Regions from separate parts of the Halalkalibacter flavus genome, predicted to be linked through region 3. Evidence: riboswitches for the same ligand, from Rfam matches in the RefSeq annotation. Region 3 holds a riboswitch; each other region holds the start of a gene.
What was found. A riboswitch is a leader RNA that binds a small molecule or an ion and turns the genes downstream of it on or off. The one in region 3 is predicted to bind S-adenosylmethionine.
Positions count from the first base shown of each region.

Region 1: linked by a shared signal. The riboswitch ahead of SAY88_RS09270 (homoserine dehydrogenase) and the one ahead of SAY88_RS05630 (methionine biosynthesis PLP-dependent protein) in region 3 are both predicted to bind S-adenosylmethionine.
Region 2: linked by a shared signal. The riboswitch ahead of metK (methionine adenosyltransferase) and the one ahead of SAY88_RS05630 (methionine biosynthesis PLP-dependent protein) in region 3 are both predicted to bind S-adenosylmethionine.
Region 4: linked by a shared signal. The riboswitch ahead of SAY88_RS01480 (peptide-methionine (S)-S-oxide reductase) and the one ahead of SAY88_RS05630 (methionine biosynthesis PLP-dependent protein) in region 3 are both predicted to bind S-adenosylmethionine.

Region 1 is NZ_JAWRVK010000010.1:135,042-138,186, forward strand. It holds gene aspS (aspartate--tRNA ligase) at 1-1,521, shown strand, start outside; SAM riboswitch class I at 1,590-1,704, shown strand; gene SAY88_RS09270 (homoserine dehydrogenase) at 1,765-2,994, shown strand; gene SAY88_RS09275 (hypothetical protein) at 2,971-3,145, opposite strand, start outside.
Region 2 is NZ_JAWRVK010000039.1:27,440-30,584, forward strand. It holds gene pckA (phosphoenolpyruvate carboxykinase (ATP)) at 1-47, opposite strand, end outside; gene SAY88_RS19760 (hypothetical protein) at 305-679, shown strand; SAM riboswitch class I at 902-1,013, shown strand; gene metK (methionine adenosyltransferase) at 1,177-2,382, shown strand; gene SAY88_RS19770 (DUF1540 domain-containing protein) at 2,682-2,837, shown strand; gene SAY88_RS19775 (gamma carbonic anhydrase) at 2,930-3,145, opposite strand, start outside.
Region 3 is NZ_JAWRVK010000006.1:13,412-16,556, reverse strand. It holds gene SAY88_RS05635 (bifunctional homocysteine S-methyltransferase/methylenetetrahydrofolate reductase) at 1-588, opposite strand, end outside; gene SAY88_RS05630 (methionine biosynthesis PLP-dependent protein) at 585-1,703, opposite strand; SAM riboswitch class I at 1,798-1,901, opposite strand; gene SAY88_RS05625 (hypothetical protein) at 2,043-2,204, opposite strand; gene prsW (glutamic-type intramembrane protease PrsW) at 2,239-2,886, opposite strand; gene SAY88_RS05615 (asparaginase) at 2,991-3,145, shown strand, end outside.
Region 4 is NZ_JAWRVK010000002.1:47,200-50,344, forward strand. It holds partial or broken gene SAY88_RS01475 (S66 peptidase family protein) at 1-668, opposite strand, end outside; gene SAY88_RS01480 (peptide-methionine (S)-S-oxide reductase) at 965-1,381, opposite strand; SAM riboswitch class I at 1,440-1,553, opposite strand; gene SAY88_RS01485 (glutathione ABC transporter substrate-binding protein) at 1,820-3,145, opposite strand, start outside.

The DNA.
Region 1 (3,145 bases), on a different contig from region 3:
ATCGCTACAGGTTCAATTGAAGTTCATGTTGAAAAAATGAGTATCTTAAATACATCAAAGCCACTACCGTTTCAAATTGAAGCTGATACAGACGCTTCAGAAGACGTTCGTCTAAAGTATCGTTATTTAGACCTTCGTCGTCCAGATATGCAAGAGACGTTTAAATTACGTCATCGTACGACAAAGTTAATTCGTGACTTCCTTGATACGGAAACATTCATGGAGATTGAGACACCAATGCTAACAAAAAGTACACCAGAAGGGGCTCGTGATTATCTAGTTCCAAGCCGTGTTCATCATGGTGAGTTCTATGCTCTACCACAATCACCGCAACTTTTTAAACAACTGTTAATGGTATCTGGCTTTGAACGTTATTATCAAATTGTACGTTGTTTCCGTGATGAAGACTTGCGTGCTGATCGCCAACCAGAGTTCACTCAAGTCGATATTGAAACATCGTTTATGGACAAAGAAGATTTAATTGCTATGATGGAAAAAATGATGGCAAAGATTTTGAAAGAAATCAAAGGCGTTGACGTATCATTGCCGTTTCCACGTTTGACATATGATGAAGCTATGAACCGTTTTGGTTCAGATAAGCCAGACCTGCGTTTTGGAATGGAACTAATTGAACTATCAGAGATTGTGAAAGATTCAGAGTTCAAAGTATTCCAGAGTGCTCTTGCTAGTGGAGGGACAGTTAAAGGGTTGAACTTAAAAGGGGGAGCAAATAAGCTTTCTCGTAAAGAAATCGATGCCCTTACTGATTATGTAAAACAATACGGAGCAAAAGGCTTAGCATGGCTTAAGGTAGAAGAAGAAGGACTTAAAGGACCTATTGCTAAGTTCTTCACTGGAGAGGTTTCTACTTCATTACAAGAAGCTCTTGGCGCTGAAGTTGGCGACTTATTATTCTTTGGTGCAGATAAGAAACAGGTTGTATTTGATAGCCTTGGTGCACTCCGTTTGAAATTTGGAAAACAGTTTGACTTAATTGATCAAAGTCAATTTAATTTCCTTTGGGTAGTTGATTTTCCACTTGTTGAATACGATGAGGAAGCAAAACGTTATGTTGCCCTGCATCATCCGTTCACAAGTCCAGTAGAAGAAGATCTTGCTTTACTAGCAACTGATCCTGCTAGTGTACGTGCCAATGCTTATGATCTTGTATTAAATGGATATGAGCTCGGTGGTGGTTCGCAACGTATTTACCAAAGTGATATTCAAGAACAAATGTTTAAAGCACTAGGATTTTCTGAAGAGGAAGCTCGTGAACAATTTGGCTTCTTGTTGGAAGCATTTGAATTCGGTACTCCTCCACATGGTGGGATAGCTTTAGGGTTAGATCGTCTAATTATGTTACTAGCAGGTCGAACGAACTTACGTGATACTATTGCCTTCCCGAAAACGGCAAGTGCAAGTGATTTATTAACGAATGCACCTGGTGAAGTAAGTGTTGAACAGTTAATTGACTTGAATTTGTCAATAATTGGGAGAAAATCTGAAAAGGTGAATGTTTAATCATATTTGACAGTAATATGAAGCTGACGTATAATCACGTTAACTGAATACGAACGTTTGATAATTCAAACTTATCCAGAGTGGTGGAGGGACTGACCCTATGAAGCCCGGCAACCGTTTTGCAAGCCATGCAAAAAAAGGTGCTACTTTCAGCAGAATGTGTTTCATTCTGATAGATAAGTGAAGGCAAAAAAACCTTTCCTTATCTGGAGAGGTTTTTTTATTTAAGAGGAGGGTATGAATATGCTACAAATTGGTTTAATAGGATTTGGAACAGTTGGCAGCGGTGTATATGAACGCTTAACTAATACAAAGGAGCAACTAGAACAGCTGTTAGGAGAGGAAATACACATTTCTGCAATTCTTGTGAAAAGTCGTCAAAAACAACGCGCCACTGATATTGAAGCGTTTGTTACAACTAGTTGGGAAGAATTTTGTAATTCAACTGACTTTAATATCATTTTTGAAGCCATTGGAGGAATTGAACCTGCACTTTCATATACATCAAAATGGTTAGAAAAAGGTGTTCCAGTTATCACTGCTAACAAAAAACTTGTCGCAGAGAAGGGACAATTACTTGAGAGATTAGCAGAACAACACTCGACTTATTATGGCTATGAGGCAGCAGTTGCAGGTGGAATTCCGATTATTAACGCGTTAAAGGGAACACTCACAACTACACCAATATCGAGAATTTCAGGAATTTTAAATGGAACAACAAATTATATGTTAACAGAAATGATTGAAAGCCATCGAGGATTTGCTGATGTTTTATTAGAGGCACAAGAACTAGGTTATGCTGAGGCAGACCCAACTGACGATCTAGAAGGCTTTGATGCTTGGTACAAAATAAGAATACTAAGTCGCTTATGTTTCGGAAGCTGGCCTTCTTCTATTGAATTTTCACGTAAAGGTGTATCGACTATTAAGGATTGGCATGTTGAAATAGGAGAGCGTCTAGGATTTAAGATTAAGTTAATTGCTGAGGCTTGGCAGGGTGAAGCTAAAGTGAATGGTTCTGTAACTCCAGCCTTTTTAACACAAAACGAACCGTTAGCAAGTGTTAGAGGAGTGACAAATGGAATATCAATTGAAGGTGATTCTATTAATCAACTTCTTTTTATTGGACCAGGTGCTGGGAAAGAGGCTACGGCAAATAGTATGGTTGAAGATTTCCTTTTTCATGAGCGTACTAGACATTCACAAAGAAGTTTAGGAATGAAGGCGGAACAACGAAAAGAATCATTTACACATGCATTTGTTTTCCTAACTCATGCTGAAAGAGAAATTGCACTTCATTGGGTGAAGAAAAATCAGATAGCTGTAATTGACACATTCTCTCACCATGAAGGTGAAGGGTGGATTATCAATAGTACAGACGTCACACCTTTTGAAACGTATCCAATCTATGGGGATGTTTCAACACGTAGACGTTTAGAAACGATTCACTCAGCGCAATTCGGGGCGTTCTGATTTTAGCTTTTTATAAGCAGTCACTAAAGCGTAGGCATCTTCCTTTATATAATACGTCCGAACACCTCGACTTGTATGTAAATATAGAAAACCCATTGCACCTTTTTCTGGTTTCTTACGATAAGATATATCAAAAATAGCTGTAAGTGGG
Region 2 (3,145 bases), on a different contig from region 3:
GAGTTCACTAAGTTAATTAATTCGGACTGAAGGCTGATTGTATTCATTGTCGCAAAACCCTTTCTTTAATTTTTTGATTATTAGCATAAAATACTAAATCTTGTTAATTAGTATAACATATTAAGTCTAATAGTCTATACTATTAATTCGTTTTTTCATTTGTGATATATTTAATAGAAAATGTGTTTTCGTAGGAGTTTTTTTTGCTTCTATGGTCAGCATTTGAACAAAATGCTTCAATTGTTCCTAAATTTTTGCTTCATGCATAGAATGTTGATAAAGAGAAATGAAGGAGGCGTTCTATTTGCAGCAAGTTTCCATGTTGGATCTGGCTACTGTTTCAGCCGTAGTAGCGGCGCTTGTAACGGTAATAGGAAATGCCTTTGGTATTGAAAAGCAATATCGTGCTCTATTAGCGATCGGAATAGCTGGTATACTTTGGTTTATCCCTAGGGAGTGGGGAGAACAAGTACTGATGGCACTGATTATCGGTTTAACAGCTAGTGGGGTTTATAGCCAAGTGAAACCTCGGGATAATGCAAATGAATTAATGAAAATGCAACTTCGAGAAGAACTTCGAAAAGAACAAGAATTGGAGAAGGAAAGGGAGCAAAAGCAACAACAAAGGGAAAGACAAAACGCAAGCCATCAAGAGAGGCGAGATGATACACCATACTAAAAATAAAAAGGTGAGGTTTGCTTAAAGGCACTGAAAAGATGTTGGTTTCATCTATCAGTGCCTCTTTGACTGCTAGTAAATCTTATGTCGTTATTAGCATAGTTTTAAATGAATCGTGCACAATAAGAATAAATCTGAATGAAAAATTGATTATATCTTTGATAGGAGTCGGATATGTTGACACTAAACAACATGTGCGATATGATATGCGTCGAACGGATACTCTTATCCTGAGTAGGCGGAGGGACAGGCCCGAAGAAGCCCAGCAACCAACACTTTAAAGCCATGAGTGAAAAGGTGCTAACCTGCAAGGCTATGCCTTGGACGATAAGAGGCTAAAGGTAAACATTCAACCCTTTTCCTCTATAGGAGAAGGGTTTTTATCGTTTATACGGTCTGACAGGTAGGTATTTCCCATTCGGTGGGGCATGAGTGCCGTCTCAAAGAAAAACACAAGCTAATGGCGTAGTAGCAGTGTTTAAAGGAGGAATTTGATAATGACAGAATTGAAAAGCAGACGTTTGTTTACGTCGGAATCAGTAACAGAAGGGCATCCTGATAAAATATGTGATCAAATTTCAGACGCAATTCTTGATGCGATTTTAACCAATGACCCGAATGCTCGTGTAGCATGCGAAACATCTGTTACAACGGGCTTAGTATTAGTTGCGGGAGAGATTACGACAAGTACGTATGTTGACATTCCAAAGATCGTTCGTGAAACAATTAAAGGAATTGGTTATACTCGTGCAAAATATGGTTTTGACTATGAAACGTGTGCAGTCCTTACATCAATTGATGAGCAGTCAGCAGATATTGCTCAAGGTGTTGACAAGGCACTAGAAGCTCGTGAAGGTCAAATGACGGATGAAGAAATTGAAGCAATTGGTGCTGGTGACCAAGGACTTATGTTTGGTTATGCTAACAACGAGACAAAAGAGTTAATGCCTCTTCCAATTTCACTAAGTCATAAAATTGCTAGACGCTTAACTGAGGTACGGAAAGAGGAGATTCTTCCTTATCTTCGTCCGGATGGGAAAACACAAGTAACTGTAGAGTATGATGAGGATGGAAAACCTGTTCGTATTGATACGATCGTTATTTCAACTCAACATCATCCAGAAGTAACTCTAGAGCAAATTCAACGTAATTTAAAAGAATATGTCATTAACCCAGTTGTCCCACAAGAATTAATTGATGAGAAAACGAAATACTTCATTAACCCAACAGGCCGTTTCGTTATTGGGGGACCTCAAGGAGATGCTGGTTTAACTGGGCGTAAGATCATCGTTGATACATACGGTGGATATGCACGTCATGGTGGTGGGGCATTCTCTGGTAAAGATGCGACAAAAGTTGATCGCTCAGGAGCATATGCAGCTCGTTACGTAGCGAAAAATATTGTTGCTGCTGGCCTTGCTGATAAATGTGAAGTCCAGTTAGCTTATGCCATTGGTGTTGCACAACCTGTCTCGATCTCTATTGATACATTTGGTACTGGAAAAGTATCTGAAGAGTCACTAGTAGCGCTTGTGCGTGAAAACTTTGACCTACGTCCTGCAGGTATTATTAAAATGCTTGACTTACGTCGTCCAATTTACAAGCAAACAGCAGCATACGGACACTTTGGGCGTACAGATGTCGAATTACCATGGGAACAAACGAATAAAGCGGCTGCTTTAAAGGAGCAAGCTGGACTATAAAAAAATTAAATAGAGACGTACTAATGCACACGATTTTTCTAGAAGAATCGTGTGCATTTTTTATTGCTGATTTATAAGGATAGGAGGTGAAGTGTGAGGACCGAAGTGCATGTGAGATAGGAGGGAAAAGTCCTTCATAAGAGAGAAGAAGACCGAAACGTTGTTGAAAACAAGGGAAGCATCCTTTATTTCGAAAAGGACCCCCTTTTGCTCCCAATACAAATCCAATAATTATTAAGCCTATCCGTATGGTTCCCAGCTTTATTGGTCAAAATGAAACTAAGGAGGGGGTGAGTGAAATGGCACAAGATGTTTTATGTGAAGTAAACAACTGTGTATACTGGGCTCATGGAAACCAGTGTGAGGCTGACAGAATTTATGTAGTAAGTCATACAGGAAAAGAAGCAGAGAAGCAAGAAGAAACAGATTGTAAAACGTTTGAACCACAACATTAATTTTGGCTTGAAAAGAGCGATGGCCATCGCTCTTTTCTTTCTTTATTATTGATAATAATAATCAATATTATTCATTAAAAAAGAAAATCCTGTTATTTGTTTTTATCTTTTTGAATAACTTGTTTATAATGCTGCCCTTTTTCTACATATTCACGACGGATACGAGTCATATCAACCGTATCTTCTTCAGTTAGATTACGAATGACTTTCGCGGGTCTGCCAAATGCCAGACAATTAGCTGGGATTTTCTTTCCAGGAGGGACGAGGCTTCCAGCACCGATAAAGGCACCTTCACCAATCTCAGCACC
Region 3 (3,145 bases):
CACATCAGCACCTATAGCTGTCAGTTGTTCAAACGCATCAGAAACGGCAATCCCGCCATTCATCACACCTACTTCTCCGAGTGACAGATTTACCACTATAGGCGAATCTGTTAATTTTCGTGCAAGGTTTGCAGCCATCTTTGCTTCTTCCAAATCGTAAAACGTTTCTAATAAAAGGCCGTCAACGCCTTCTGTTAATAGTTCATTTAATTGCTCTTTGAAGGCTTCCTCTATCTCGTCAAGGTTCCATTCTTCTAATTGAAACCGTCTAATCCCCCCAACAGTTCCTAGAACAAATGTATTTTCACTAGAAGCTTCTTTCGCAAGACGAACACCTGAACGATTGATAGAGCGAACCTCTTTTTCTAGCCCATATTTTTCTAGTTTCAGTTTGTTCGCAGCGTACGTATTAGACTGAATTACATCAGCTCCAGCCAAGACGTATCTCTTATGTGCATTTAGAATGATCTCTGGATTTTTTACGTTCACTTCTTCAAAACATTGGTCGACGCCTTGCTCGTATAGCAACGTTCCCATTGCTCCATCTCCTATTAAGACTTTTGATGCTAGTTGTTCTAGAAAACTCATTCATTCTCCCTCTCTTTCACGTGACGGAATGCTTGATCAAGATCAGCAATTAAATCCTCAGCTCGCTCAATACCAACAGAAAAACGTAACAAGCGATTGCAAACACCATTTGCTATCCGAATATCTTCAGGAATGTCCATATGCGTTTGCGTAGCAGGATACGTCATCAAACTCTCAACCCCACCTAAACTCTCTGCAAACGAGACGAGTTTCAACTGCTGTAAAAATGGGTTAACCCAGTCTTCTTTTAATATACGAAAAGATATCATTCCACCTTTTCCAGGATATAGGACGTCTATTACACCTTCTTGCGCCTCTAAATATTTTACGATGGCTTTCGCATTTTCTTGATGTTTATCCATTCGAAGGGCTAGAGTTTTCATCCCTCTAATTAATTGATATGAATCGAAAGCTGACAAGATTGCTCCAATCCCGTTATGGTAATAACCAATTCGCTCACAAAGCTCTTCTCCTTTTGCAGCAATTAACCCAGCGATAACATCATTGTGGCCACCTAAATATTTAGACGCGCTATGTATAACAATATCTGCACCGTCCACTAGCGGTTGTTGCAGAAGCGGGGTATAAAACGTATTATCAACAATTAATAAAATTCCGTATTTTTTGGCTATTTTAGCTAGATCAACTACCGATGCTTCTTGCATTAATGGGTTCGTCGGTGTTTCTATAAATAATGCCTTTGTTTTATCTGTAATACAGCTTTCAAACTGTTCAAGGTTACGAGGGTCGGCAAAAGAGAAAGTTAAGCCCCAACGATTCCATCCTTGTTCAAATAAACGATAGGTTCCTCCATACAAGTCTTGTGATGCTAAAATTTCATCTCCTTGTTCAAAAAGAGACAGAACCGTTTGAATGGCTGCCATTCCCGAGCTGCAAGCAAAACCTCGGTCCCCCTCTTCTAACTCCGCTATCGCTTTTTCTACGACCTCTCTAGTTGGATTGCCTGTCCTTGCGTAATCATATCCTGTCGACTCCCCAATTCCGGTGTGCCTGTAAGCAGTTGAAAAATACACAGGTGTATTAATGGTCCCTGTTGGATTATCGGAACGATTTCCAATTTGTACTAATATTGTCTCAAGTTTCTCACGGTTCATTTATAAGCCCTCCACAATTTTTTTCATTCAATAAATATTAAAAACCACCTTCTATTTTAAATAAGAAGAAGGTGGTTGTGTTATCAATCGCCTCTCCTTATCTTTCAAGCCGTCGACTTGATGGATTTAGCACCTGACCGAAATCGGCTGGTTGCTGAGACATCTTTGGGCCAGTCCCTCCGTCTCTCTTGATAAGAAAATCAATTATTCATATTTTTCATTTAATCAAAATTACAACAAATTTCGAACTTTTGCAAGAGAAATTTTCCCTGCAAGTAGATTAAATTATTAGAAAAAAGCACAACAGCAACGATCGCTACATATTAAGTATTAATTTTTTTATTCTAAGGAAGCATCAATATTTAAGTTTTCTTCATTTCCACAGACACAACGCTTGAAGCCTGTTTCATATTCACCTTTTTCATTTCTACTCCCACGTAGAATATATTTTTCACTACAAACTGGACAACGAATCACAACACGATAACGTCCTTCAGCCATATTGATCACCCTTTACTTATTAAATTCAACGATCTTATACGTCTAATTGGTTAGCTCGTTTCACCTTTTTTAACGCTACCCACCACAGAAAAAACATAAACGGAATTAATGCAACTAAGAAATACATGCCGAAAAAAAGCAATATAAAATCATAGACGCCGTGTAAAATAATAGGCAAACTTAACGAAAACGTCAAATGTTTCACCCTTTTATCTTCTTCTACTTTTGCTCTTCCAAGATAATACCCCATGATAACACCGTACAAAGCGTGACTAGACACGGGCAATAAAGCTCGGATAAAGGCTGTTTCTAAGCCGTTAGCTATTAAATAAAAAACATTTTCTAATGTTGCAAATCCTAATGAGAGAGAGGCGCCATAGACGATTCCATCATAGCGTCTCGCAAAGGTCGCATGTTGATACACAAAAACCCAAAGTAAAAACCATTTGAAGAATTCTTCCACGAACCCATACAAAAAGAAGGCTCTTGTAAATGGATGGGTAAAATACCCTTCCGTCGTGAATGCATATTGTAAAACCATAACAGGAAATACAAGTAACACTCCAATTAAAAACGTTCGAAAAACAAGCGAAACCGTATTTGAACTATAATGATTTCGCAAATAAAAATATGATAATAATGCCATTCCTGGAGCTATTGCTGCTGTAATAAGTGCAAACAATTCGCCAATCCTTTCCCCTTGCGTTACAATTCATTACTCAAACGAAAACTTATATGATAAAATAATATAATTATGCAAAACATTGCGATATTGGGGTGACCTTTTTGAAGAAAATTCTTGTTTTACATACTGGTGGCACCATTGCCATGCAAGAAAATGAACATGGTGCCGTTCAACCAAACTTAATAAACCCATTATATTCCACTATTGAATCGCTATCAACCATTGCCTCCGTGATTGTGGATGATTACTTAAATCT
Region 4 (3,145 bases), on a different contig from region 3:
TAAGATAGCGAAATATACTTGTCGTGGGAGAATTGATTTCTTCTAAGAAAATTATTTTCCCCTTAGTATCAATTTCATATGGTGTACCCAGAGTATTGACAAGCGAAGTCATATTTCCACCTACTATCGGGCCCGTTACATTACCTTGTACTAAACTCATCAGTGGTATATTCGGTGGGTTTTGGATAGACCTAGGAGAAATTGCGGTAGAAGTAGCTTGAAAGAATTGATTGTAATTATAAGATGGAGTATCTGCTCTAAAATCACCAAGCATTAGGCTGTGAAACGTAATTAAGTTACTAAATTGATTCAAAATATTAAGTAGTACGGTAATGTCACTATAACCAGAAATGATTTTAGGGTTATCTCTTATTACATCGTAGTCTAGATACGGGAGAATGGTCTGAACCCCAGTCCCTCCACGTGTTGCTAGTATCATCTTGACACTTGGATCAGTGAACATGCTCCATAACATCTTCGGCTCTTTTTTCTGCCGATGAAGCTACGATTCCCTCAAATGAATAAACGTTTCTGCCAAAAGCAATATTAAAACCCATATCTCTAATTGTTTGAGCTCTAGTATTTATTATATTAGCATCAAGAGGGCTGCCAGCTGTAACTAATCCAATCGTATCTCCTCTTTGTAACACTGGTGGTCTTCTAGCCATTTTATTCCTCCCTTGTCTTCGCTTTTAAGACAGTTAGAGTTATTATGTGCGTATATATAAATGTATGAAAACAAATTTGTTTTATAAACATTTTTTAAAATCGACCATGTATTCGGCTCTGTACAAACGAGTTACACCTGAAGGCTGGTAGTTATGATCGTGCAAGAAGTGATTCATTCTTCCCCTTAACAACCAGCCATTTCAAATATTATTTACTTTTCATGCTAAAACGATTATGTTGCTTTCCATCAGCCGTCTATTACCATTTGTAAAAACCTTACTAAGAATGAGACTTATTATGATATTAACTTGATATCTTTCCCTGTATCATTATGTTCAAACACCGGAATGATTTCTGTGATCATTTCATCTTTAAAAACTTGTATTAGCTGGTTTTTCTTTTGTTTGGCTATCTTTAATTGGCTAAAATTAGTAAAGAAAATATAAGATTGATTCTTGCATTCCTGACCATTTTTAATTGTTGGGTTATGCAAATCAAAAAACAAATCTAATAATTCATTATAGGATACTTTCCAAGGATCAAACCAAATTTCTACAATATCTACATTCTTTTCTTTTAATTGTTTAATTTGAATATACTCAATACCACGAAAATCTGTAATAAAAGCCTTTTGACTGAAAAATTCACTTGCTCCAAACACTGCTCTTTCCATTAATGTTCGCTCCTTTTGAGCGATAATTCTTCTATCCATCAAAAAACCTCTCTAATAATTTTATAGAGAGGTTAGTATGTATTATTTAAATACATTCCTCTCATCTTTCAAAGGTTATACCTTTGCAGGAATTAGCACCGTTCAAGTCATTTATTTGACATGAGGTTGCCGGGTTTCATAGGGCCTGTCCCTCTACCACTCTGGATAAGAAGTTTATCGCTATTTATTTTTTAAAATATCTAACAACTTTATTGTTTCTAATAATATCAATCTCTAATACAAAATTCAAGTAATATTTTTAAAAGTATTATAAATTTCACCTCTGATTGAGAAATGCTCCTAGGTGAGGCCTTAATACCAATACGTTTTTTAAAATTATAAATATATTATCAACTGTTGCTGAACCAATGCCAATATAAAATAAATAAAAAAAGCTGTCTCTTAAGATCATTGTCTAGAGACAGCTTTTATCAATAATTAACGATTTAACGTTACATCACGTAAGAAGAAATAACCACTTGGATATTGCCAAAATCCTTCAACATCGGAACGTACTGCTGAGATGTTATCAGGGAAGTATAAATATGCATATGGAGATTCTTCAGCTAGTTTGTTTTGAACTTGTGCATATAAATCAATTCGAGTTTCTGGATCTATTTCTTGTCTAGCTGCATCAAGAAGTTCATCCAAATCTTCGTTTACAATACGAGAGCGATTTCCTGGTGGTCCAATATTTTTGGAATGGAATACTGCGTATAGACCATAGTCAGCATCTATAGTCACTGTTCCCCAGCTTCCTAAGAAAATTTCCATTTGGCCTAAACCCGCACGTTCTATATAGGTTCCGAACTCATACGTATCAATGTTAACATTTACACCGATTTCTGCTAGTTGAGATTGAAGTGCAACAGCTAAGTCTTGGCGCTCACGCTCATCATCTGTTAACAACGTAACATCAAAACCATCAGGATATCCAGCTTCTGCAAGAAGTTCTTTTGCTTGTTCAATATCATACTCAATAGTATCGACACCTTCACTATAACCGTATACACCTGGAGCAATTGGAGTATCTGCTGGAATTCCAACACCATCTAAAATTCCTTCAACTAAGGCATTTTTATCTACAGCCATGTGTAGCGCACGACGAACGTTTACATCGTTTAACGGTTCTACTTCAGTATTGAAACCAAGGTAAACCATTCTCGTGCTATTAACTTGTTCAACAATAGTATCAGGATTGCTCTCGACACGCGAAACATCACTAGGAGAAACAGTAAAATTAATATCAATTTCCCCTGTTTCTAGCTCAGCAATACGCGTTAAGCTTTCAGGAATAACCTTGAAAGTCACTGTGTCCACTTTCGCTTGTTCTTCATGCCAGTAATCTTCGTTTTTAGAAAGAGTTACTGAGTTTCCAGGCTGTTGGCTCTCAAATTTGAAATAACCTGTACCTGATGGTTGTTCATTTGCTGCAGCAAATGGATTTTCTCCATTTGCAAGGTCTTCATATGATTGCTCAATTAATTGCGGACTAATAATACTACCAGCAGTATGAGCTAAATGAGCTGGAAGTGGAGCAAATGGAAATTCCGTCTCAATATGTACAGTGAATTCATCAACTACACGTACATCCGTTACCATTCCAAATAAAAATGCAACAGGCGCTGCAACTTCTGGATCACGCACACGGTCAAGGCTTAACTTAACAGCTTCCGCATTTAGTTCCGTTCCGTCATGAAACGTAACACCTTCACGGATTTTCGCCTCCCAAACCGTATCTTCAATTTGTTCGAGCGATTCAGC